DNA from 3 places in the Micromonospora sp. NPDC051300 genome. Region 3 is predicted to be linked to each of the others. Evidence: riboswitches for the same ligand, from Rfam matches in the RefSeq annotation. Region 3 holds a riboswitch; each other region holds the start of a gene.

Region 1 (6,899 bases), on a different contig from region 3:
CGGGCCACCTTGATTCCAGCGGGGTGCCTTCCCTAATGTGATGCACCGACCGTTGTGGGTCGTCCGCCTCGACCTTCCCTCTCGCGAGGCGCCCGCCGGTCGGTTGCAAAGGAGTCCGTGCCGGTGGCAACCATGCCCCCTCAACGTCACGCCCCGAGCGCACCACCCGGCCGGCCGGCCGGGTTCCACCGGGTGGTACGCCGTCTGGTCACCCTGGTCGCGGCCGTCGCGGTCGGCGCCGGGATGCTCACGGCCCCCGCGCACGCGGCGCCCTCGGTGGACGAGATCGACGCGCAGATCGACAAGCAGTGGGAGAAGCTCGAACCCACCATCGAGCAGTACAACAAGGTCCGCTCCCAGCTCAAGGTCAACAAGAAGAAGTCGGCGGACCTCCAGAACAAGATGGTGCCGCTGGAGCTGGCCTCGACGCTGGCGATGAACAAGGTCGGCGACATCGCCGCCCGCTACTACATGCGCGGCCCGTCGCAGGAGATGGGCGCGCTGCTGGTGAGCACCAAGCCGGGCACCCTGGCCGAGCAGCTCGTCATGCTGGACCGGCTCGCCGACGACCAGCGCAAGCAGATCGCCGGCGTGCTCGCGGTGCGCGACAAGTACAACGCGCAGAAGCAGAAGCTGGACGCGCTGATCGCCACCGAGGTGAAGCAGGAGGCCCAGCTCGCCTCGCAGAAGAAGCAGATCGACTCCGAGATCAAGCGGTTGACCGCGATGCTGCCGGTGACCTCGATCCGGCCGGCCGGCTGCCCGGCGGTCGACGGGGTGGTGAGCAGCGCCGCGCGTACCGCGATCAAGGTCGCGTGCGCCCAGGTCGGCGACCCGTACGTGTGGGGTGCCACCGGCCCGAACTCGTTCGACTGCTCCGGGCTGACGCAGTACGCGTACAAGGCGGCGGGCGTCTCGCTCACCCACTTCACCGGCGCCCAGTGGAACGAGGGCCGTAAGGTGTCCCGCTCCGAAGCCAGACCTGGTGACCTGGTCTTCTTCGGTAGCGACCTGCACCACGTCGGGCTCTATCTCGGCAACGGGGTGATGGTGCACGCGCCCCGGACCGGCAAACCGGTCCAGGTGTCGAGCATCAGCACCCAACCGCTCGCCGGCTTCGTCCGGGTCGCCTGACCCGCACCGGCCTCGACGGAGAAGGCCCCCGGTCCACCTGGACCGGGGGCCTTCGTCGTGCCGGTGGCGCTATCGCGGCGCGCCGACCGGCGACGGCAGGATCAGCACGTCGGCGAGGTTCACGAACATGATCCGGTGGCCGAACTGGACCTGCGCGTAGCGGTTCTTCCCGCGCACCACGGTCCGGTCGCCGGGCGCCGTGCCGTCGAACGAGACGGCCCGGTAGTACTCGCCGGGCAGCACGCCGCCGACCGCGTACCGCTGGCCGGCGGCCAACGTGTACTGGAGCGGGGAGATGGTCTGGTAGGGGATGGTGTCCGGGTAGGCGGCCTGCTCCGGGTAGGCGCGGCCGTACACCGGGACGGTGGCCTTCCCGGGCCGTGGGGTCACCACGAAGCCGGTCGCCCACTTCGCCGTGGGCGCCGAGGCCGGGTTGAGGAACCACGCCTTCTGGCCGAGATACCAGATCGCCGTCCAGTCACCCTGCCGGCCGGCCAGCGCGTACGTCTGTCCGGCGGAGGCGCGGGCGCCGTGGTCCGAGATGTACATCGTGTCCGGCGTGCCGTCCGGGCGCAGCCCGAGGTCGTTGACCAGCGGGGCGTCCGCGCCTGGCGCGGTCCGCAGGACCACCGCCGAGGAGCCGCGCGACGGGCACGTCTCGGCCGGCGGGGTGGGCGTCGGGACGCCCGGTGGCTGCTGGTTGCAGCCGACGAACGCCGGCCGGTTGGTGGCGAAGTCCGGGTCGATGGTGACCAGCCCGGTCCGCGACGTGCCGGTGCCGCGGAACGGCGCCTTCATCAGGTCGAAGTAGTGCGACCAGTCCCAGTAGGGTCCCGGGTCCCAGTGCATGCCCTTGACGGTGCCGGCGGTGGTGCCGGGCACGTTGTCGTGGCCGATGATGTGCTGCCGGTCCAGCGGGATGTCGAACTTGTGCGCCAGGTACCGGACCAGCTTCGCCGAGCTGCGGTACATCGCCTCGGTGTACCAGGTGCCCTGCCCGGCGAAGCCCTCGTGCTCCAGGCCGATGGACTTGGCGTTGACGTACCAGTTGCCGGCGTGCCAGCCGACGTCCTTGGCCTTGATGTGCTGGGCGACGTAGCCGTCCACCGAGCGCAGCGTGTAGTGCCAGCCCAGGTAGTCGGCCCGCTTCACCAGGTCGACGCTGGGGGCGAAGTAGCCCTCGGTGTCGTGGATGACGATGTACTCGATCTTCTGCTGCTTCGGCCGGTCGCCCAGGTCGTGGTTGCCGTAGTCGCCCGGGTCCGCGCTGAGCTGCTCGTAGGGCGCCGGGATCCACTCGCAGGCCAACCGCACCGGGCACTCCAGCCCGTCCGGCCGCGCGGCGTGCCGCAGTCCGAGCCGGGCCAGGCCGGCACGGTCCGGCTGCGCGGTGGTGGCGGCCAGGGTGACCCGCTGCCCGTCGTCGGTGGTGCGGGTGGCGCCCTGACCGAGCTGGTCGTAGACCTCGTCGGCGAAGGCCGTCGCCGCGTCGGCGGTGTCCGCGCCGGAGTAGCGGGCCACCGCGCCGTACCAGGCCGCGACGTCGCTGCCGGCGCCGACCGGCCCGCCCAGTGCCTTCTGGTACGACGCGAGCAGCGCCGCCCCGCCACGGATGTTCGCCGCCGGGTCGGTGCGCAGTTTCTGCGCGTCGAGCCCGGTGAGCGTCGCGGCGGCATCGAGCGTCTGCAGCGACGCCGTCGGCAGCGGCGTCTCCCGGGTCGGCGCGGCGGCGGTGGCCGGGTCGAGGGTGAGCGGCCGCGCGTCGTCGCCGCGCGGGTCCTCGTCCTCGTCGACGTGGGAGCTGCCCGGCGTGGCGAGGACGTGCGCGGCGTCGGTCAGGTGCATCGGGCCGTAGCCGCCGCTGGTGCTGGGCTGGCCGGGGTGGACGTCCCAGCGGGACTCCAGGTAGGAGACGCCGAGCAGCACGTTCTGCGGTACGCCGTACTCGGTCGCGGCGGCGGCGTACTGCTGCTGCCGGTCGGCGGTGGGTGGGGCGGACCGGGGCGCGGCGGTCACCGGGCCGGTGGTCGCCAGCGCGGTGGCGGCGGCCACGGCGGCGGCGAGCAGTATCCGTCTGCCCGACGGCGGGGGTGAGAGGTGCATCGAACCTCCTGGACAGGGATGGGGGTCACTGCGTCCCCACCCTCACTCCGGGCACCCGCGTCGGTCAATACCTTTCCGGTGCTGAATGTTGCATGAAAGAAAGCTTCACTCGCGTCTCGCGTCGGATATTCGGCACGGAGTGTCACTGCCGTTCGGGTTGCGGATCGATAACAGAGGTCCCTACTCTGGTCAATCGTCGGCCGCCAGTCTCATCGTCCATCCCGGGCGGTGACGGTCCGACACCGCCGAGTCGCCCACGGGCGAACCGGGGACCCAGGTACCTGGGGTGAATCCGCAGCCACTGCGGTAGGGCGGCTCCCTTCCCGCCCGAACCCGTCAGCTAACCCGGTAGGCGGTCAGACGAAGGAGTACGGACGCCCGGTGGCACACCATGCCCCGCGGCCGACGTCGAGCCGGTCTGCCGACCGGTCCGCCGCCGTGCCGCGTTCCCGCTGGTCCCGCTGCACCACCACACTCGCCGCCCTGGTCGGCGCCGCGGTCGTTCTGACCGGTGGCGCGACGGCGGCCCACGCCGAACCCTCGGTCGCCGAGATCGAGGCCCAGATCGACCGCGACTGGAACAAGCTCGAACCCGTCATCGAGCAGGTCAACGCCGTCCGCGGGCAGCTCGCCGTGCGGCGCAGGCAGGCCGACGCGCTCGGCAGGCAGATCGCTCCGCTCCAGGCCCGGGTGGACGCCGCGCTCGGGCAGGTGGGCGGGCTCGCGGCCGACGCCTACAAGGGCGACAACCTCTCCACCGTCAACGCCCTGCTGGGCAGCCGCTCGCCGAGTGAGCTGGTCAGCGGCCTGGAGATGCTCGACCGCTTCGCGCACCACCAGCAGGAGCAGGTGCACGACATCGCGGAGCTGCGCGACGAGCTGGCCGCGAAGAAGAAGCCGCTGGACGAGATGGTCGCCGACCTGAGCCGCACCGAGGCGCAGCTCGCGGCGAAGAAGAAGCAGATCGACGCCGAGATCGCCAGGCTGCAGAAGCTGCGGCTCAAGGTGTACGGCAACGGTGGCGGCGGCCCGCTGCGCCCGGCGCCCTGCCCGTCCGGATATCCGGGCGGCGCGGCCGGGGTGGCGGTCAAGTTCGCCTGCGCCCAGATCGGCAAGATCTACGTCTGGGGCGCCGCCGGCCCGGACCACTTCGACTGCTCCGGCCTGACCATGGCCGCCTGGGCCAAGGCCGGCGTCTCGCTGCCGCACAACGCCCGGCAGCAGCACGACGTCACGAAGCGGGTGAGCCGCGCCGAGCTGCGCGCCGGTGACCTGGTCTTCTACTACGGCGACCTGCACCACGTGGGCATGTACGTCGGCGACGGCTGGGTGGTGCACGCCTCCCAGTCCGGCAAGCCCATCACCATGAAGCGCGTCGACGACGGCGACATCAACAGCTACGGCCGCCCCGGCTGAGGTGTAAGGAGGGGCCCCCTGTTAACGCATTTCGCATAACAGGGGGCCCCTCCTAACAGCCACGCAGCGCGTCAGCGCGTCGGCCAGGTGCGCCAGCTCTGCCAGGAGCGGCTGGGCGTCGGGCCGCGCTGGCCCTGGTAGCGCGATCCGTAGACGGCCGACCCGTACGGGTGCTCCGCCGGCGAGGACAGCCGGAAGATGCAGAGCTGACCGATCTTCATGCCCGGCCAGAGCGTGATCGGCAGGTTCGCCACGTTGGACAGCTCCAGCGTGACGTGGCCGGAGAAGCCCGGGTCGATGAAGCCGGCGGTGGAGTGGGTCAGCAGGCCGAGCCGCCCCAGCGACGACTTGCCCTCCAGTCGCCCGGCGAGCTGGTCACCCAGCGAGATGACCTCCAGCGTGGAGGCGAGCACGAACTCGCCGGGATGCAGCACGAACGGCTGCCCCTCCGGCACCTCCACCATCGACGTCAGGTCGTCCTGCTGCACCGACGGGTCGATGTGGGTGTAGAGATGGTTGTTGAAGACCCGGAACAGCCGGTCCAGGCGTACGTCGATGCTGGACGGTTGCACCAGCGTGGGCTCGAAGGGCTCCAGCGCGAGCGTGCCCGCCTTGATCTCGGAGACCAGGTCGCGGTCGGAGAGCAGCATCGGAACACCATAGCGACCGGTACGGGTGACCTGCGTGTCGGACTGCGCTCTCGTACACCTGTTCGATAGAATGTCGGCATGGCTTCCTGGTCCGAATTCGCCGCCGACGAGCCCCGCCTCGCCGCCGAGATCCGCCTTCTGCTCCAGCAGTACGGGCCGGGCTTCGGCTACCTCGCCACGGTCCGCGCCGACGGCGGCCCCCGGGTGCACCCGGTGTCCCCGCTGATCACCGACGACGGGCTCTGGTGCTTCGTCATCGACTCCCCGAAGCGCCGCGACCTCGAACGCGACGGCCGCTACGCGCTGCACTCGTTCCCGCCGGAGGAGAGCGACGACGAGGCCTACGTGGCGGGTCGGGCCCGTCCGGTCGCCGACCCGGCCACGGTGGCCCGGCTGGCCCGCCTCGGCCGGGCGGCGCCGCAGGGCGACTGGCGGCTGTTCGAGTTCACCGTCGACGTCGCCATGCTCACCCGACGCGACCAGGTGGCCCGCCCCGGCGCCGGCCGGCCGCAGGTGCGGCTCTGGCTCGATCCGCACGACGCCACGCCGGTCCGGCGACGCGATCCGCTCGTCGCGGAGGGGCGACGCGGCCGGCACGGCTTCGACACCCGCCGTCCGGCCGCCTGACCGGGCCGGGGAAAGGCCGCCGCCCGACCGGGCCCGAAACGACAGGTGCCGGCCCCGTCCGAGGACAGGGCCGGCACCGGTACGCGGTGCGGCAGGTCAGGCCGCGCGGTAGGCGTTCCACGCGGTGAGCATGCGGCTCGCCTGGCCGGCGGTGAACTGGTACATGCAGGAGTCGTAGGTGTAGTCCATGAAGTTGGTGATCGGGTCCTTGCCCGTGGCCGAGCAGGTGTCCCGACCGGTCGGGCACTGGTACGCCGGGGAGGCCTCGGCCGGGGTGTCGGAGACGCTGTCGCCCGAGCCGGAGCAGCCGCCCTGGAAGGTGTGGTAGAGGTTCAGCCAGTGGCCGATCTCGTGGGTGCCGGTGTCACCCTGGTTGTAGTTGGTGGCGGTGCCACCGGGCAGCGACTCGTTGAGCACGACCACGCCGTCCATCTTGTCCAGCGTCCGCTTCGGGAAGGTCGCCCAGCCGAGCAGGCCGTCGCTCAGCTCGCCCAGGTACATGTTGAGCGTGTTCTTGCCGCCCGTGCGCAGCGAGGTCTTCATCGACCGCTCCGCCGAGGAGCCCTGCACGATCGGGTACCACGACGCGTTGGTCACCCGGTTGATCTTCGAGAGCTGGAACGAGAACGCGGTGGGCGCGCCGCCGGTCGAGCCCGCGTACGCCTGGTTGAGCACGCTGATCTGCTGGGTGATCAGCGAGTCCGGGATGTTGCCGCCGGCCCGGGTGCTGTTCTCCTGGATGACGTGCACGACGACCGGGATGGTCACCGTCGCCAGCGGGGCGACCGCGCCGGTCCGGAAGTTGGCCCGCTCGCGCTGGGCGGCGGCGAGGTCGGCCTCCCGGTCGCGGACCTGCTTGGCGGTCAGGTGGTTCGGGTCCAGCTTGGCCTGACCGCCCTTGGCGACACGGGCGTCGGCGTTGGCGTCGGCCGGCTCGGCGCAGACGCCGGCCGGGGCGGCCGAGAAGGC
Region 2 (6,899 bases), on a different contig from region 3:
GCTCGGCGGCGAAGAGGTCGAGCAGCGCGCCCACCTGCTGGTCGGCCTCGGCCGGGTGCCGGAAGCGGCCGCTGGGGTTGATCGTGTATTCGTTGCGGCGACCCACCCGGGTGCGGTGGAGGTAGCCGCCGCTCTCCAGGTCGGCCACGATGGCCTGGGCCGCCCGCTCGGTGACGCCCACCTCGTCGGCGACGTCCCGCAGGCGCGCGGTGGGGTTGCGCGCGATGGCCAGCAGGACGTGGCCGTGGTTGGTGAGGAAGGTCCAGTTGCGGCGGCTACCGTCCTCGGATGGTGTGGTCGCCATGGTGGTCATCGTATGGCGTCGGTGGCCCGGACTCCGACCCGGCGCGGGGTGGAACGGTGACGTATGAAATGCGGATCACGAAATCTTGACGTGGTGTCGGTCGCGTGTGACGGTGGGTCGCGAGGCCGACACCGCCGCCGGCCGGCCTGGTCGTGCCCTGTGAGGACGAGGTGAGCAGCGATGATCCCGACCACCCCCGACGAGGCACTCGCCGAACTGCGGGCCGGTAACCAGCGGTTCGTCACCGGTGTGCCGCAGCATCCGAATCAGGACGCCGGGCGTCGGGCCGCGGTCGCCGACGGCCAGCACCCGTTCGCGGTGATCGTCGGCTGCTCCGACTCCCGCCTCGCCGCCGAGATCATCTTCGACCAGGGTCTCGGCGACCTCTTCGTGGTACGCACCGCCGGCCACACCGCCGGCCCGGAGGTGCTCGGCAGCGTGGAGTACGCGGTCACCGTGCTCGGCACGCCGCTCGTGGTGGTGCTCGGCCACGACTCGTGCGGCGCGGTGCAGGCGGCCCGCGAGGCGGTCCGCACCGGCTCCGCCCCGGCCGGACACCTGGGCGCGGTGGTGGACGCCGTCTCGCCCAGCCTGCTGCGCGCCGCCCGGGAGGGGATCGAGGACCTTGACGGCATCGTCGACGTCCACATCGCGCAGATCGTGGAGACGCTGCTGGCCCGGTCGACGGTGCTCGCCGAGCGGGTGGCCGGCGGCGCGTGCGCGGTGGTCGGCATGTCGTACCGGCTCAGCGGTGGCGGGGTGCGGACGGTGGCGCAGTCCCCGGACCCGCTGCCCGCCCCGGCCGCGCCGGTGGACCCGGCGCTCGCCGGCTGAGCCACGCCCGGAAAGCCGGAAGGGGCCGCCCGCGGGCGGCCCCTTCTCCGTGTGTCCGTCGCGTCAGAGCAGCGACATGTGCACGTGGTCGGTGTGGTTGGACGGTCCGCTGTAGGAACTCCAACCCGTGGCCGGGAACCAGATCTGCCGGTTCCAGATCACGTAGTAGATGCCGAGCCGGTCCGCGTTGCGGATGAGGAAGGCGGCGACCTCGTTGCCGTACCTGCGGGTGTCGTTGTTGTGCCACGGCGAGAAGCCGCTGTTCTGCAGGGACCAGTCGCAGGCCTTGCCCTTGGGGTGCTCCCAGGGCCCGCCCGGTCGGTAGCAACCCACGAAGCGGTTGAAGCCGGCGCGCTTGACCTCCTTGTACGCGTGCAGCGTGCGCGGCGTGACGCAGCCGGAGGTGGTCGGGTCGTCCTCGCTGCACGACTCCGACTTCCAGCCGCCGTCGGCGGTCCGGCCGGGGCCGATCTTGGCGACCGGCGAGGTGGCCGAGACCAGACCGCCGGTGAAGCCCAGGCCGCCGACCAGCTTCAGCGCCTTCTGTGCCTCGGTCCGCTCGCGGGCCATCGCGTTCGTCTGCTTCTCCTGCTCGCGCACCTCGGCGTCGGCGGCGATCTTGGCCTGCTCGGCGCGGTTCCTGGCGTCGTTGACGGCGGCGAGCCGCTGCGCGTTGAAGAGGTTCAGCTCGTCCAGGGCGCTGGCACGCTCGACGAACGAGTCGGGCGACCGGCTCTCCAGCAGCATGGCCATCGCGCCCATCCGGCCGGTCCGGTAGGACTGCGCGGCGATCTGGTTGACCTGCGGGCTGAGCGCCGCCAGCTCGGCCTCCGCCGCCGCCTTCTCGGCCGCCAGCCGCTTCTGGCGCTGCTGCGACGTGGTGAGCTTCGACTTGGCCTGCAGGTAGTTCCGGTTGGCGGAGTCGATCGCCTCGGTGATGAGCGGTGGCTCGTCGTCCTCCGAGTGCCCGGAGGGCTTGGGGGCGGCGGCGTGCGGGGCGGCCGTCGCCGCGGTCGGCCCGACCAGCACGGCGAGCGCGGCGAGCACGGCCACCACGGGTGTCGACCAGCGGCGCAGGGGTGCCGTCACAGTGTTCCCTTCCGTCGACCGCCGACCGGGTTAGCTGACGGGTTCGGGACGGAAGTGGCCCCTACCGCTCGCGCGGATTCACCCCATGTACCTGGTTCCCCGGTTCGCCCGGAGGCGATTGGGCGGCGGCACCGCAGGCGCCGGTGCGCGCCTTCGGCGGTGACCGGGGGCGAGGTTACCCGAGATCCCGACCGGGGATCTACGTCCGGAAGCCGACCAATCGCGAGATTTCGACATTGCCCAGCGTGAGCCGTGTCGCGTTTGACGTCGGTCGTCACGCTGCGGAGTGTCACCATGCGGCCTCCGTACTCCTCGGGCCGGCGGAGCGTCCGCCGCCGAGCGCCTCCAACGCCTCGTCCCGCCCGGCCGGCGGCCGGCCGGGGTCCGCCTCGCGGCGACCGGCGGTGGTGACCACCGCGGCCAGCGCGGTGGTCAGCGGCACGGCGGCGATCAGGCCGAGCGTGGCGACCGCGCTGCGGACGATCTCCTGGGCGAGGAACTCGCTGGTCAGGATCTGGCTCACCGGCCGGGAGTCGGCGACCAGCAGGAGCAGCAGCGGCAGCGAGGCGCCCGCGTACGCGAGGACGATGGTGTTCACGGTGGACGCGATGTGCGCCCGGCCGACCCGGGTGGCCGCCCGGTAGAGCTGCCGTCGGGACAGCCCCGGGTTGGCGCGGGCCAGCTCGGTGACGGTCGCCGACTGGGTGACCGTGACGTCGTCCAGCACGCCCAGCGAGCCGATGATGATGCCGGCCAGCAGCAGCCCGTGCAGGTCCACGTCGCCCTGGAACATGGACAGCGTGGTGGCGTCCTCGCTGCCGAAGCCGGTCAGGTGGGTGGCGCCGGTGGCCAGCGTGCCGAGCACGCCGGTGACCACCAGGCTGCCGAGCGTGCCGAGCACCGCCACCGAGGTCTGCGCGCTGATCCCGTGGGTCAGGTAGAGCACCACGAACATGATCAGCGCGGCGCCGACGATCGCCACCGGCAGCGGGGAGCGGCCGGCGCCGATCCCGGGCAGCACGAAGCCGAGCAGGATGGCGAAGCTGGCCACCAGCCCGCCGAGCGCGGCCAGCCCGCGCCAGCGGCCGAACGCGACGATCGCGGCGGCGAAGAGCGCCACGAGCCACACCAGCGGCGTGCCGCGCTGGTGCTCGGCGATGTTGTAGACCTTCACCGTCGGGTCGGCCGGGTCGGTCAGCTCGACCAGGATGACCTTGTCGCCGACCTCGACCCGGGGCGCGCCGGGTCCGGCGGGGACCGGCGTCTCGACCTGCCGGCCCGCGTCCGGGCCCTGCTCGGCGGCGACGGTCACGGTGCCGCAGGGGCCGTCCTCGCCGGTCGGCGACTCCGGGGTGGGCGGGCAGGGCTCGGTCACCACCCGGGTCACCGTGCCCTGGTGGCGCGGCACGTCGGGGCCGCCTGTCGGTTCCGGGCCCTGCCGGGGCCAGAGCGCCAGCGCCGCGATCACGGTGAGCACGAAGAGCGGCACCACTGTGGCGAGGAGCAGCCGGCGTACGCGCGGCGGCGCGGGGGCGGGACGGCTGTGGTCGGCGCCCACGGCGTCTCCCAACTGTTCACGGCGCGACCCGGTCACCGGTCCGGCCGGTGCGGGCGCGTGCGGACCACGCCCGGTCGTCGCCGGGCCATGGTAGCCAGGCCGGCCGTGCCGCCCGGTGGGCCGCCGTCGGGCATCCGGTGGCCGGCGGTCAGCTCAGCGCGGCGCGCCGCCGCCGGTAGTCGTCCTCGTCGATCTCGCCGCGCGCTTACCGCTCGTCGAGGATGCGCCGGGCGGCGCCCGGCGTCGCGGCGCCCGCGCCGGTCAGCCTGACCGCCAGCCAGACCAGCCCGGCCAGCACCCCGAGGGTCAGCAGGGGCCAGAGCCACATCCCGCCCATCATCGGGCCCGACCACATCATCGCGCCGCCTCCGTCCGTCCGGGCGGGTCGGCCCGACGCCGACCCGGTCGCCACCTCGACGGTACGTCCGCAGCCGGCCGGCGGAGCCGGGCCACGCGGCTCGTCTTCCGGGTCGGAAGTCCTGGTCAGCCGCGCTTCATGAGGCGGCCGACGGCGGCCATCATCTCGGTCGCCATCTCGTCGGCCCGGCCCTCGGCGGCGCCCTCGTGCATGCAGTGCCGGGCGTGGCCGTCGAGCAGGCCCAGGGCCACCTTGTCCAGCGCGGCCTGGATGGCCGAGATCTGGGTCAGCACGTCGATGCAGTAGCGGTCGTCCTCGACCATCTTCTCGATGCCGCGGACCTGGCCCTCGACGCGACGGAGCCGGGCGAGGAGCTGGTCCTTGCTGGCGGTGTAGCCCCGGGTCGGGGTGGTCGGCGTGGTCATACGTCGAGGATAGCGTACCCCTCGGGGGTATGCTAACGTTCGCGTTGTACCCCCAGGGGGTATTCGAATGGAGGGCGAGATGGACACCACCTACCAGGTGAACGGCATGACCTGCGGCCACTGCGTCAACGCCGTCAGCACCGAGCTGACCGCGCTGCCCGGCGTCACCGACGTCCAGGTCGACCTGGCCACCGGCCGGGTCACCGTCACCAGCGAGGGCCCGCTGGACGACACCGCGGTACGCGCCGCCGTCGACGAGGCCGGCTACGACCTCGCCGAGGCGTGACGGGCCCACCGATCCGTCAACCGGAGGAGGCACCATGAACACGGCGACGAAGCTGAGCGGCTTCGCCCTCGGCCTCGCGGCGATGTTCGGCGGGGCGTTCGGGATCGGTCACCTGACCGGTCCCGTCGCCCCGGCCGCCGAGACCAGCCACGACACCACCGACACCGACCACGGGGCCGGCGCCGCCGGGCACGGCGACACGGGCGCGACCGACGCGGCGCACCTGCCCGGCGGGCTGCTCGTCTCGGAGCGCGGCTACACGTTCCAGCCGGTCGCCGCCCCGACCGGCGAGTTCGCGTTCCGGATCACCGGACCGGACGGCCGGCCGGTCACCCGCTACGAGGTGGCCCACGACAAGCGCATGCACCTGATCGTCGCCCGGCGTGACCTGTCCGGCTTCCGCCACGTCCACCCCGACCTGGCCGACGACGGCACCTGGCGGGTCGCCTCGCCGCTCGCCGGGCCGGGTGTGTGGCGGGCGTTCGCCGACTTCACCCCCACCGGCGGCGCGGCGCTGACGCTCGGCGTCGACGTCACCGTGCCCGGCGCGCTCGCCACCCGGCCGCTGCCCGCGCCGGCCACCAGCGCCACCGTCGACGGCTACACCGTCACGCTCGCCGGCACGCCGGAGCCGGGCCGCACCAGCCGCCTCACGCTCACCGTCAGCCGGGACGGCCGCCCGGTCACCGACCTGCAGCCCCACCTCGGGGCGTACGGGCACCTGGTGGCGCTGCGCCAGGGCGACCTGGCCTACCTGCACGTGCACCCGGAGGGGGAACCCGGCGACGGGCGGACCCCGGCCGGACCGGCGGTCACGTTCGCCGCCGAGGTGCCCTCGGCCGGGGCGTACCGTCTCTACCTGGACTTCCGGCACGGCGACACGGTGCACACCGCCGAGTTCACCGTCCTGGCCGGCGACCAGACCGCGCCCGCGCCCACCGCGCCGGCGACCACCACCGCACCGACCCCGGACGCCGAACACGGCACCCCGGGGCACGGGCACAGTTGATCCGGGAGGTGCCGCGATGACCACCACGGGAAAGGCGCTGCCGACCGCGCCGAACCTGATCGAGCTCAAGATCGGCGGGATGACCTGCGCGTCCTGCGCCGCCCGGATCGAGAAGAAGCTCAACCGGATGGACGGCGTCGAGGCCACGGTGAACTACGCCACCGAGAAGGCCACCGTCCGGTACGCCGACGAGGTCGCGCCGGACGACCTGATCGCCACCGTGGAGAAGACCGGCTACACGGCAGTGGTGCCGCCCCCGCCCGCCCGGGCCGAGGCGACCACCGCCGCCGAGCCGGTGGACGAGCTGCGCGGCGCGCGTACCCGGTTGTGGGTCTCCGCCGTGCTGACCCTGCCGGTGATCGTGCTGGCCATGGTGCCGGCCTGGCAGTTCGACTACTGGCAGTGGGCCTCGCTCACCCTGGCCGCCCCGGTGGTGGTCTGGGGCGGGCTGCCGTTCCACCGGGCCGCGCTGGTCAACCTGCGGCACGGCGCGGCGAGCATGGACACCCTGGTCTCACTCGGCACGCTCGCCGCGTTCGGCTGGTCGCTCTGGGCGCTCTTCCTCGGCGACGCCGGGATGCCCGGGATGACGCACCCGTTCCGGTTCGACATCACCCGGGGCGACGGGGCCGGCGACATCTACCTGGAGGCCGCCGCCGGCGTGACGGTCTTCATCCTGGCCGGACGCTACTTCGAGGCCCGCGCCAAGCGCACCGCCGGCTCGGCCCTGCGCGCGCTGCTCGAACTGGGCGCGAAGGACGTGGCGGTGCGGCGCGGCGGGCAGGAGGTCCGGATCCCGGTCGACCAGCTCGCGGTCGGCGACCGGTTCGTGGTCCGGCCGGGAGAGAAGATCGCCACCGACGGCGTGGTCGAGGAGGGCACGTCGGCGGTCGACGCGAGCATGCTCACCGGCGAGTCGGTGCCGGTCGAGGTGGGGCCGGGCGACGCCGTGGTGGGCGCGACCGTCAACGCCGGCGGCCGGCTCCTGGTGCGGGCCACCCGGATCGGCGGGGACACCCAGCTCGCCCAGATGGCG
Region 3 (6,899 bases):
GAGCAGCGGCACCTCGACCGGGTGTACGCCCGGCTGGCCGAGCTGCGCCGGTCCGCGGCCGACGCCGAGCGGGAGGGGTACCAGCTCGCCCGGGTCGGCACGTTCGGCGCGCTGGTCGAGCGGGACGCGATGGTCTTCCACGCCGCCCAGCGCCGGCACGTGCTGGACGCCGAGCACGAGGGACTGGTCTTCGGCCGGCTGGACCTGCGGACCGGGCAGGTGCTGCACGTGGGCCGCCTCGGCGTGCGCGCCGACGACGCGGAGACGCTCGTGGTGGACTGGCGGGCGCCGGCCGCCGCGGCGTTCTACCAGGCCACACCGGCCGAGCCGCGGGGCGTGGTGCGCCGGCGCACGATCCAGTCCCACGCCGAGAAGGTCACCCGGATCGAGGACGACCTGCTGGACCCGGAGGCCGCCCCGCCGGACATGGCGGTGGTCGGCGACGGCGCGCTGCTGGCCACGCTGTCCCGGGCGACCGGCCGGGGCATGCGCGACATCGTGGCGACCATCCAGCGGGAGCAGGACGAGGCGATCCGCTCCCCCGGCAACGGCGTCACGATCGTCTCCGGCGGCCCGGGGACCGGCAAGACGGCGGTGGCGCTGCACCGGGCCGCGTACCTGCTCTATTCGGACCGGGCCCGGTACGCCGGCGGCGGCATCCTGGTGGTCGGGCCGTCCGGCGTGTTCGTCGAGTACATCGCGTCGGTGCTGCCGTCGCTCGGCGAGGAGACCGCCACCCTGCACTCGCTCGGCTCGCTCTTCCCGGGCCTGTCCGCGACCCGGACGGACCCGCCGGAGGTGGCGGCGGTGAAGGGCTCGCTGCGGATGCGCCGGGTGCTGGAGCGCGCGGTCCGCGACGCGGTGCCGGACTCCCCGGCGGAGCTGCGCCTGCTCTACCGTGGCGAGCTGCTGCGGCTGGACCGGCCGGCGCTGGACGCGGTGCGGGACCGGACGCTGACCCGGGGCGCGCGCCGCAACGAGGTGCGCCGGGCGGCGTTCGACGCGGTGCTCGCCGCGCTCTACGCGCAGGCCCGCACGCTGCGGGTGGGGCGGCTGCCGGAGCAGCCGGCGTTTGAGGACGAGATCATCGAGCGGCCGGAGTTCCGCGAGTTCCTCAAGGCGTGGTGGCCCCGGCTGCACCCGCGCCACGTGCTGGGCTGGCTGGCGCGGCCGGAGCGGCTGCGCCGGTACGCCGGCGGGGTGCTCTCCTCGGCCGAGATCCGGCTGCTCGCCGACGCGTACCGGACGCTCGACGCGGACGGGCTGACGGTGGCCGACATCGCGCTGCTGGACGAACTGGACGCGTTGCTCGGCACGCCGGTGCGCCGGGCGAAGCCGAAGCGGGACCCCTACCAGCTCGCCGGCGGCGTGCGCGAGCTGAGCACGTACGCCGATCGGCAGCGGGCCGCGCGGGCGGCGGCCCGGGAGCGCCCGGCGGACTACCGCGACTACGCCCACGTGGTGGTGGACGAGTCGCAGGACGTCTCGCCGATGCAGTGGCGGATGGTGGGGCGGCGCGGGCGGCTGGCGTCCTGGACGGTGGTCGGCGACCCGGCGCAGACCGCGTGGACCGGCGACCCGCAGGAGCTGGACCGGGCCCGGGACCAGGCGTTGGGGCGGCGTCGCCGGCACCGTTACGAGCTGACCACCAACTACCGCAACTCGGCGGAGATCTTCGCGGTGGCGGCGGCGGAGATCCGCCGGTTGTACCCGGACCTGGCCTTGCCGGACGCGGTGCGCTCCACCGGCGTGCCGCCGGTCCAGCGCTCCGTGGCGGCCGCCGAGCTGCCTTCGGCCACGGTCGAGGCGGCCCGGACGCTGCTGGCCGAGGTGGAGGGCACGGTCGGGGTGATCACGCCGGTGCCGCGCCGGGACGAGGTGGCCGGCTGGCTGGGCGCGCTGGGCGGCGGCCGGCTCCAGGTGGTGACCAGCCTGCAGGCCAAGGGCATGGAGTACGACGGCGTGGTGCTCGTCGCGCCGGGCGAGATCCGGGCCGACCCGGGTTCCGGGGTGCGGACGCTCTACGTGGCGCTGTCCCGGGCCACCCAGCGCCTGACCACGCTCGATCCGGTGGGGTGACCCCGCCTCACTTGCATACATAGCGATGTGAGCATAGATTGGTCCTGGCGGAGACACGGGGCGGAGGGTGTGTGCGTGGGCGCAGGTCATGACCACAGCGGCGTGGTGGCCAACGCGGCGCACCGCCACCGAGGGCGACTCTGGGCCGCCTTCGCGCTGCTCAGCGCGCTGATGCTGGTGGAGGCGGTGGCCGCCTTCACGACCGGCTCGCTGGCCCTGCTCTCCGACGCCGGGCACATGTTCACCGACGTGCTCGGCATCGGCATGGCGCTCGCCGCGATCAGCGCCACCCGGCGCGCCCGCACCGACCCGCAGCGCACGTTCGGGCTCTACCGGCTGGAGGTGCTCGCGGCGCTGGCCAACGCGGTGCTGCTCGGCGCCGTCGCGATCTACGTGCTGATCGAGGCGGTCCGCCGGTTCGGCGAACCGCCGGAGGTGCTCGCCGGGCCGATGCTCGTGGTCGCCGTGCTCGGCCTGCTCGCCAACATCGCCGCGTTCGCGCTGCTGCGCTCCGGCGCGCAGGAGAGCATCAACCTGCGCGGGGCCTACCTGGAGGTGCTCGGCGACCTGCTCGGCTCGCTCGGCGTGATCGGCGCGGCGGTGGTCATCGCGCTCACCGACTGGTGGTGGGCCGACCCGCTGGTCGCGGTGGCGATCGGCCTGTTCATCCTGCCGCGCACCTGGCGGCTCGGCCGCGCCGCCGTACGCATCCTGGTGCAGGCCGCGCCGGAGCACCTCCAGGTGACCGCGGTGCACGACCGACTGGCCGCGGTGCCCGGCGTGGCGGAGGTGCACGACCTGCACGTCTGGACGCTCACCTCGGGCATGGACGTGGCCTCGGCGCACCTGGCGATCGACCAGGGCGCCGAGGTCGCCACCGTGCTGGCCGCGGCCCGGGCCGCCCTGCACGAGGACTTCTCGATCGACCACGCCACGTTGCAGATCGAGCCCGGAGCGTCAGCGGGGGCGTGCGGTCCGACCGAGTGGTAATTAGGACAGGCTTAAATCGTTGTGGTTATTGTTCTCTTATGCCGGTTTTGCCCGGTTGCCGGCGCCGGCTCGCGGCGCCGGCTCCGGGCAGCGCCGGTAGGCTCGGTCGCGGCCGCACCACGGGCACCACTCCGGCGCCCGTCGGCACGGCCGGCGCCTAATCGCCCGCAGGGCGAGCCGGGGAACCAGGTACGTGGGGTGCATCCGCGTCAGCGGTAGGGATCTTCCGTCCCGAACCCGTCAGCTAACCCGGTCGGCGGTTGACGGAAGGACACGTTGAATGCCCACAGTGGCACCTGTACGACGGACGGCCGCCCGGTTGGCGGCCCTGCTCGTCGCGATGCTGGCCCTCGGCGTCGTGACCGTGCCGGTCTCCCCCGCCGCGGCGGCGCGGGCGGCTTCCCCGACCGGCCTGCTCGTCGCCGCACCCGGCGACGACGACGAGGGCGGCACCCCCGCGCTGCGCGACCAGCTCGACGCGGCAAGCAAGGGTTGGCTCGACGCCAAGGCCGCGTTGAGCCGCTCGGTGACCCGGCAGAAGCAGCTCAACGACCGGCTCAAGACCATCGACGTGGAGCTGGCCGAGCGCGACGCCAAGGTCGGCGAGATCGCCGGGGTGGCGTACCGCACCGGTCGGATGGGCACCGCCGCGGCGCTGCTCGCCAGCCGGACGCCGGAGGGCTTCATGGACCGGGCCGCGGCGCTGGAGACGGTCGCCGCGCACGAGGACCGGACGCTGCGCGACCTGATCACCACCCGGGACGAGGCGATCCGCACCCGCACCGCGCTCGACGGCGAGATCCTGGAGCAGCGCAAGCAGGTCACGCTCATGGGCAAGCGCAAGGAGCAGGCCGAGCGGGCGCTGGAGGTGGCGAACCGGCGCAGCTCCACCACCCGCGACAGCGACGACGGCGGCAGCACCCGGGGCACGTCCTCGGCGAACGCGACACCCGCCAAGCGCAACTCCGACGGGTCGTGGCCGGCGGAGTCGTGCAGCGTCAACGACCCGACGCCGGCCAGCGGCTGCATCACCCCGCGCACGCTGCACGCGTTGCAGCAGGCCAAGGCCGCCGGCTTCACCCGGTACGTCTCCTGCCACCGGCCCAGCGGCTCGGGCGAGCACCCGAAGGGGCGGGCCTGCGACTTCGCGGCGCAGAAGGACGGCTTCGGAGGGGTCGCCAGCGGCGGCGACAGGACGTACGGCAACAACCTGTCCGCGTACTTCATCCGCAACGCGGACCCGCTCGCCGTGCTCTACGTGATCTGGTTCAAGCGGATCTGGCTGCCCAGCAGCGGCTGGAAGTCCTACAGCGGCGGCAACGGCGACCCGTCCAGCGACCACACCAACCACGTGCACCTGTCGGTCTACTAGCGCTCTACGCTCCACGACGTACCCCGGATGTCGTCGCGGGGGGCCCCCCGGGGGGGGCGCGCGCCCCGGGGGGGGGGGGGGGGGGGGGCGAGAAACCCCCCCCCCCCCCCCCCCGGCCCCCCCCCCCCCCCGCCCCCAAACCCACACCCGGTGCGCTGTGGTGCTTCCCCGCCCGCCCCCCCCCCCCCCCCCCCCCGGGGGGGGGGGGGCCCCCCCCCCCGGGCCCCCCCCCCGATCCGGTGGGATCGGGGCATGAGACGACTCTCCCCCGCCGGCCGCAAGGCGCTGCTCACCGCGCACCTGGTCACCTCGCTGGGCTGGCTCGGCGCCGACCTCACGCTGCTCGCGCTCGGCCTGGCCGGGCTGCGCGGCGCCGACCCCGAGGTGGTCTACCCGGCGGCGGCGCTGCTTGTCACCTGGCTGTTCGCGCCGCTGAGCGTGGCGGTCTGGCTGGTCGGCACGGCCAGCGCGCTGCTCACCCCGTGGGGTCTGCTGCGCTGGCGCTGGGTGCTGGTGAAGTTCGCGCTCACCACCGTCATGCTCGGCCTGGTGCTGCTCCTGCTGACCCCCCGGATCCGGCACCTCGGCGTGCTCGCCGGGGCCGCCGACGCGCACCTGCGGGTCGACCTGGTGGTGGCGCCGGCCGTCTCCACCACCCTGCTGCTGATCGCCACCGTGCTGTCCACCCACAAGCCGTGGGGACGGATCGAGCGGGACCCGGTCAGGCCGGGCGGCCCTCGAGCGTCGCGCCGAGGCGGGCGGCCAGGCCCAGGTGAGCCGCCCGAGCCTGGCGGAACGCGTAGCCGAGCAGCGGCGCGGGCGCGGTGAGGGTGATCTCCACGTCGATCCGCACCACGCCGTCGGGCTCGTCACGCAGGCGGGTGTGGTTGCGCACCGTCGTCGCCGGTTGCTGCCGAGCGACGGTGACCACCTCGTCCTCGTTGGCGATCAGCACGTCCGCCTGGTAGGTGATCGGGAAGTGCAGCGGACCCAGCTCCAGCCGGTCGGTGATCGCATAGCTGGCGAGCGCGCCCGGCCGGGGCGGCAACTGCCGGACCCGCACGATCAACGGATGGAGTTCGCCCTGTCGGCTCAGGTCACCGAGCAGGGCCACCGCGTCCGCCCGGCGGCACCGGGCCTGCACGGTGTAGCTGAAGCTGTCGCTGCTCTGCAACCGGTCCCCCTCGCCGTCGTGGGTCCGGACGATCGTCCCGTACCGGGGCCGGGCTGGCAACGGGTCGAAGGTCCCCCGGCCGGCGAGGTGCCGGACGGCCCGTCGGCGACGGTCTCCGTGGCCGGGCGAGGGTCGGCGCTCAGGCGCCGGGGAGCACCTCGGGGACGTCGTCGGCGAACCAGGGCTCGGGCGCGCCGAAGAGGCCGAGCAGGCCGGTCACCCAGAGCTGCCGGTGCACGAACCGGCTCGGCTCGGTGACCACCAGCTTGACGCCGCTGACCTCGCAGGTCTGGAAGCCGGCCACCATGGCGCTGATGCCGACGGAGTCGATGAACGTCACGAGCCGCATGTTGAGCTCGATCCGGGCGGGGCGCCCCTTGGCGAGCACCTCGGCGATCGCCTCCCGGACCTCGTATGCGGTGTCGACGTCGATCTCCCCTCGGGGCGCGATCTGGACGACACCACCCGGACGCATCGACTTCACGATCGACAGGCTCACGCGAGCACCTCCACTCGCCCCAACGGGCGCCTCATCAGTACGCGGGCCGCGACCGAGAGTATTCCTCCAACGGCCCCGGTCGCCACCCCCCGGGATGAGCAATTCGCGGACTGGGCACACCTGGGCGAGCCCAATCCGGACCTCCGGGTTCCGAATTCCCCTGCGACGCGGACCACGACCAGCCGAACGACCGAGCCGGGCCGACCGATCCGCCGACCCAGGGTAGCGGGCGCACGCACGTCACGGGGAACACCCACCCTTCGGCGCGTTCGGGTGATTCATGCCGTTATGTCCGTCCAGCCGCGCCGCCTCCCCGGGGTTTGGCGCGGCGGCGGGTGGGGCACTGCCCTCGGGGAGTGAACCCGCCGGATGAACACCGGAGTCCGAAGTGGCCGCCGGGCTTCGGCACCCGAGGAGGTAGAACGATGTTCGGATCCAGCCTGATCGACCGCCGCAGCAAGCCCGAGCGGGTCGCGGACCAGGCGTGGCAGCACCTGCTCGCCGCGGCCGGCTCCGCCGGTGACAGTGTGCGCGACGTCACCCGCACGGCCCGCCGCAGCTCCTCCGGCCTCGCCGACGACGCCACCGACCTGGTCGGCTCCGCCGCCGAGGAGGCGCGCCGGCGGGCCAGCCTCGCCTTCGACGCGCTCGCCGGTCGCCGGCCCGCGCTGCCCTGGACGCTGCTGATCGCCGCGGCCCTGGCCGGCGCCGCCATCGGCTGGGCCGCCGGCACCGCCGCCCGCGCCGCCGGCAGCCGGGAGCGCGGCGCCGACGAGATCGAGTTC

What was found. A riboswitch is a leader RNA that binds a small molecule or an ion and turns the genes downstream of it on or off. The one in region 3 is predicted to bind cyclic di-AMP.
Region 1: another riboswitch for cyclic di-AMP. It lies ahead of ACIA5A_RS30140 (NlpC/P60 family protein); the one in region 3 lies ahead of ACIA5A_RS03105 (coiled-coil domain-containing protein).
Region 2: another riboswitch for cyclic di-AMP. It lies ahead of ACIA5A_RS17465 (coiled-coil domain-containing protein); the one in region 3 lies ahead of ACIA5A_RS03105 (coiled-coil domain-containing protein).

What each region holds. Positions count from the first base shown of each region.
Region 1 covers NZ_JBITEP010000052.1:9,774-16,672, forward strand. Annotated here, with positions in the region: gene ACIA5A_RS30130 (C40 family peptidase) at 133-1,134, shown strand; gene ACIA5A_RS30135 (N-acetylmuramoyl-L-alanine amidase) at 1,204-3,237, opposite strand; cyclic di-AMP (ydaO/yuaA leader) riboswitch at 3,471-3,608, shown strand; gene ACIA5A_RS30140 (NlpC/P60 family protein) at 3,676-4,653, shown strand; gene dcd (dCTP deaminase) at 4,725-5,303, opposite strand; gene ACIA5A_RS30150 (pyridoxamine 5'-phosphate oxidase family protein) at 5,382-5,930, shown strand; gene ACIA5A_RS30155 (zinc metalloprotease) at 6,027-6,899, opposite strand, start outside.
Region 2 covers NZ_JBITEP010000014.1:56,631-63,529, reverse strand. Annotated here, with positions in the region: gene ACIA5A_RS17475 (helix-turn-helix transcriptional regulator) at 1-313, opposite strand, end outside; gene ACIA5A_RS17470 (carbonic anhydrase) at 485-1,138, shown strand; gene ACIA5A_RS17465 (coiled-coil domain-containing protein) at 1,202-2,227, opposite strand; cyclic di-AMP (ydaO/yuaA leader) riboswitch at 2,232-2,362, opposite strand; gene ACIA5A_RS17460 (YibE/F family protein) at 2,517-3,785, opposite strand; gene ACIA5A_RS17455 (hypothetical protein) at 3,991-4,113, opposite strand; gene ACIA5A_RS17450 (metal-sensitive transcriptional regulator) at 4,269-4,568, opposite strand; gene ACIA5A_RS17445 (heavy-metal-associated domain-containing protein) at 4,648-4,854, shown strand; gene ACIA5A_RS17440 (hypothetical protein) at 4,889-5,863, shown strand; gene ACIA5A_RS17435 (heavy metal translocating P-type ATPase) at 5,880-6,899, shown strand, end outside.
Region 3 covers NZ_JBITEP010000002.1:242-7,140, reverse strand. Annotated here, with positions in the region: gene ACIA5A_RS03115 (HelD family protein) at 1-2,079, shown strand, start outside; gene ACIA5A_RS03110 (cation diffusion facilitator family transporter) at 2,155-3,069, shown strand; cyclic di-AMP (ydaO/yuaA leader) riboswitch at 3,214-3,344, shown strand; gene ACIA5A_RS03105 (coiled-coil domain-containing protein) at 3,350-4,441, shown strand; gene ACIA5A_RS03100 (hypothetical protein) at 4,694-5,269, shown strand; gene ACIA5A_RS03095 (SRPBCC family protein) at 5,163-5,675, opposite strand; gene ACIA5A_RS03090 (STAS domain-containing protein) at 5,755-6,114, opposite strand; gene ACIA5A_RS03085 (hypothetical protein) at 6,540-6,899, shown strand, end outside.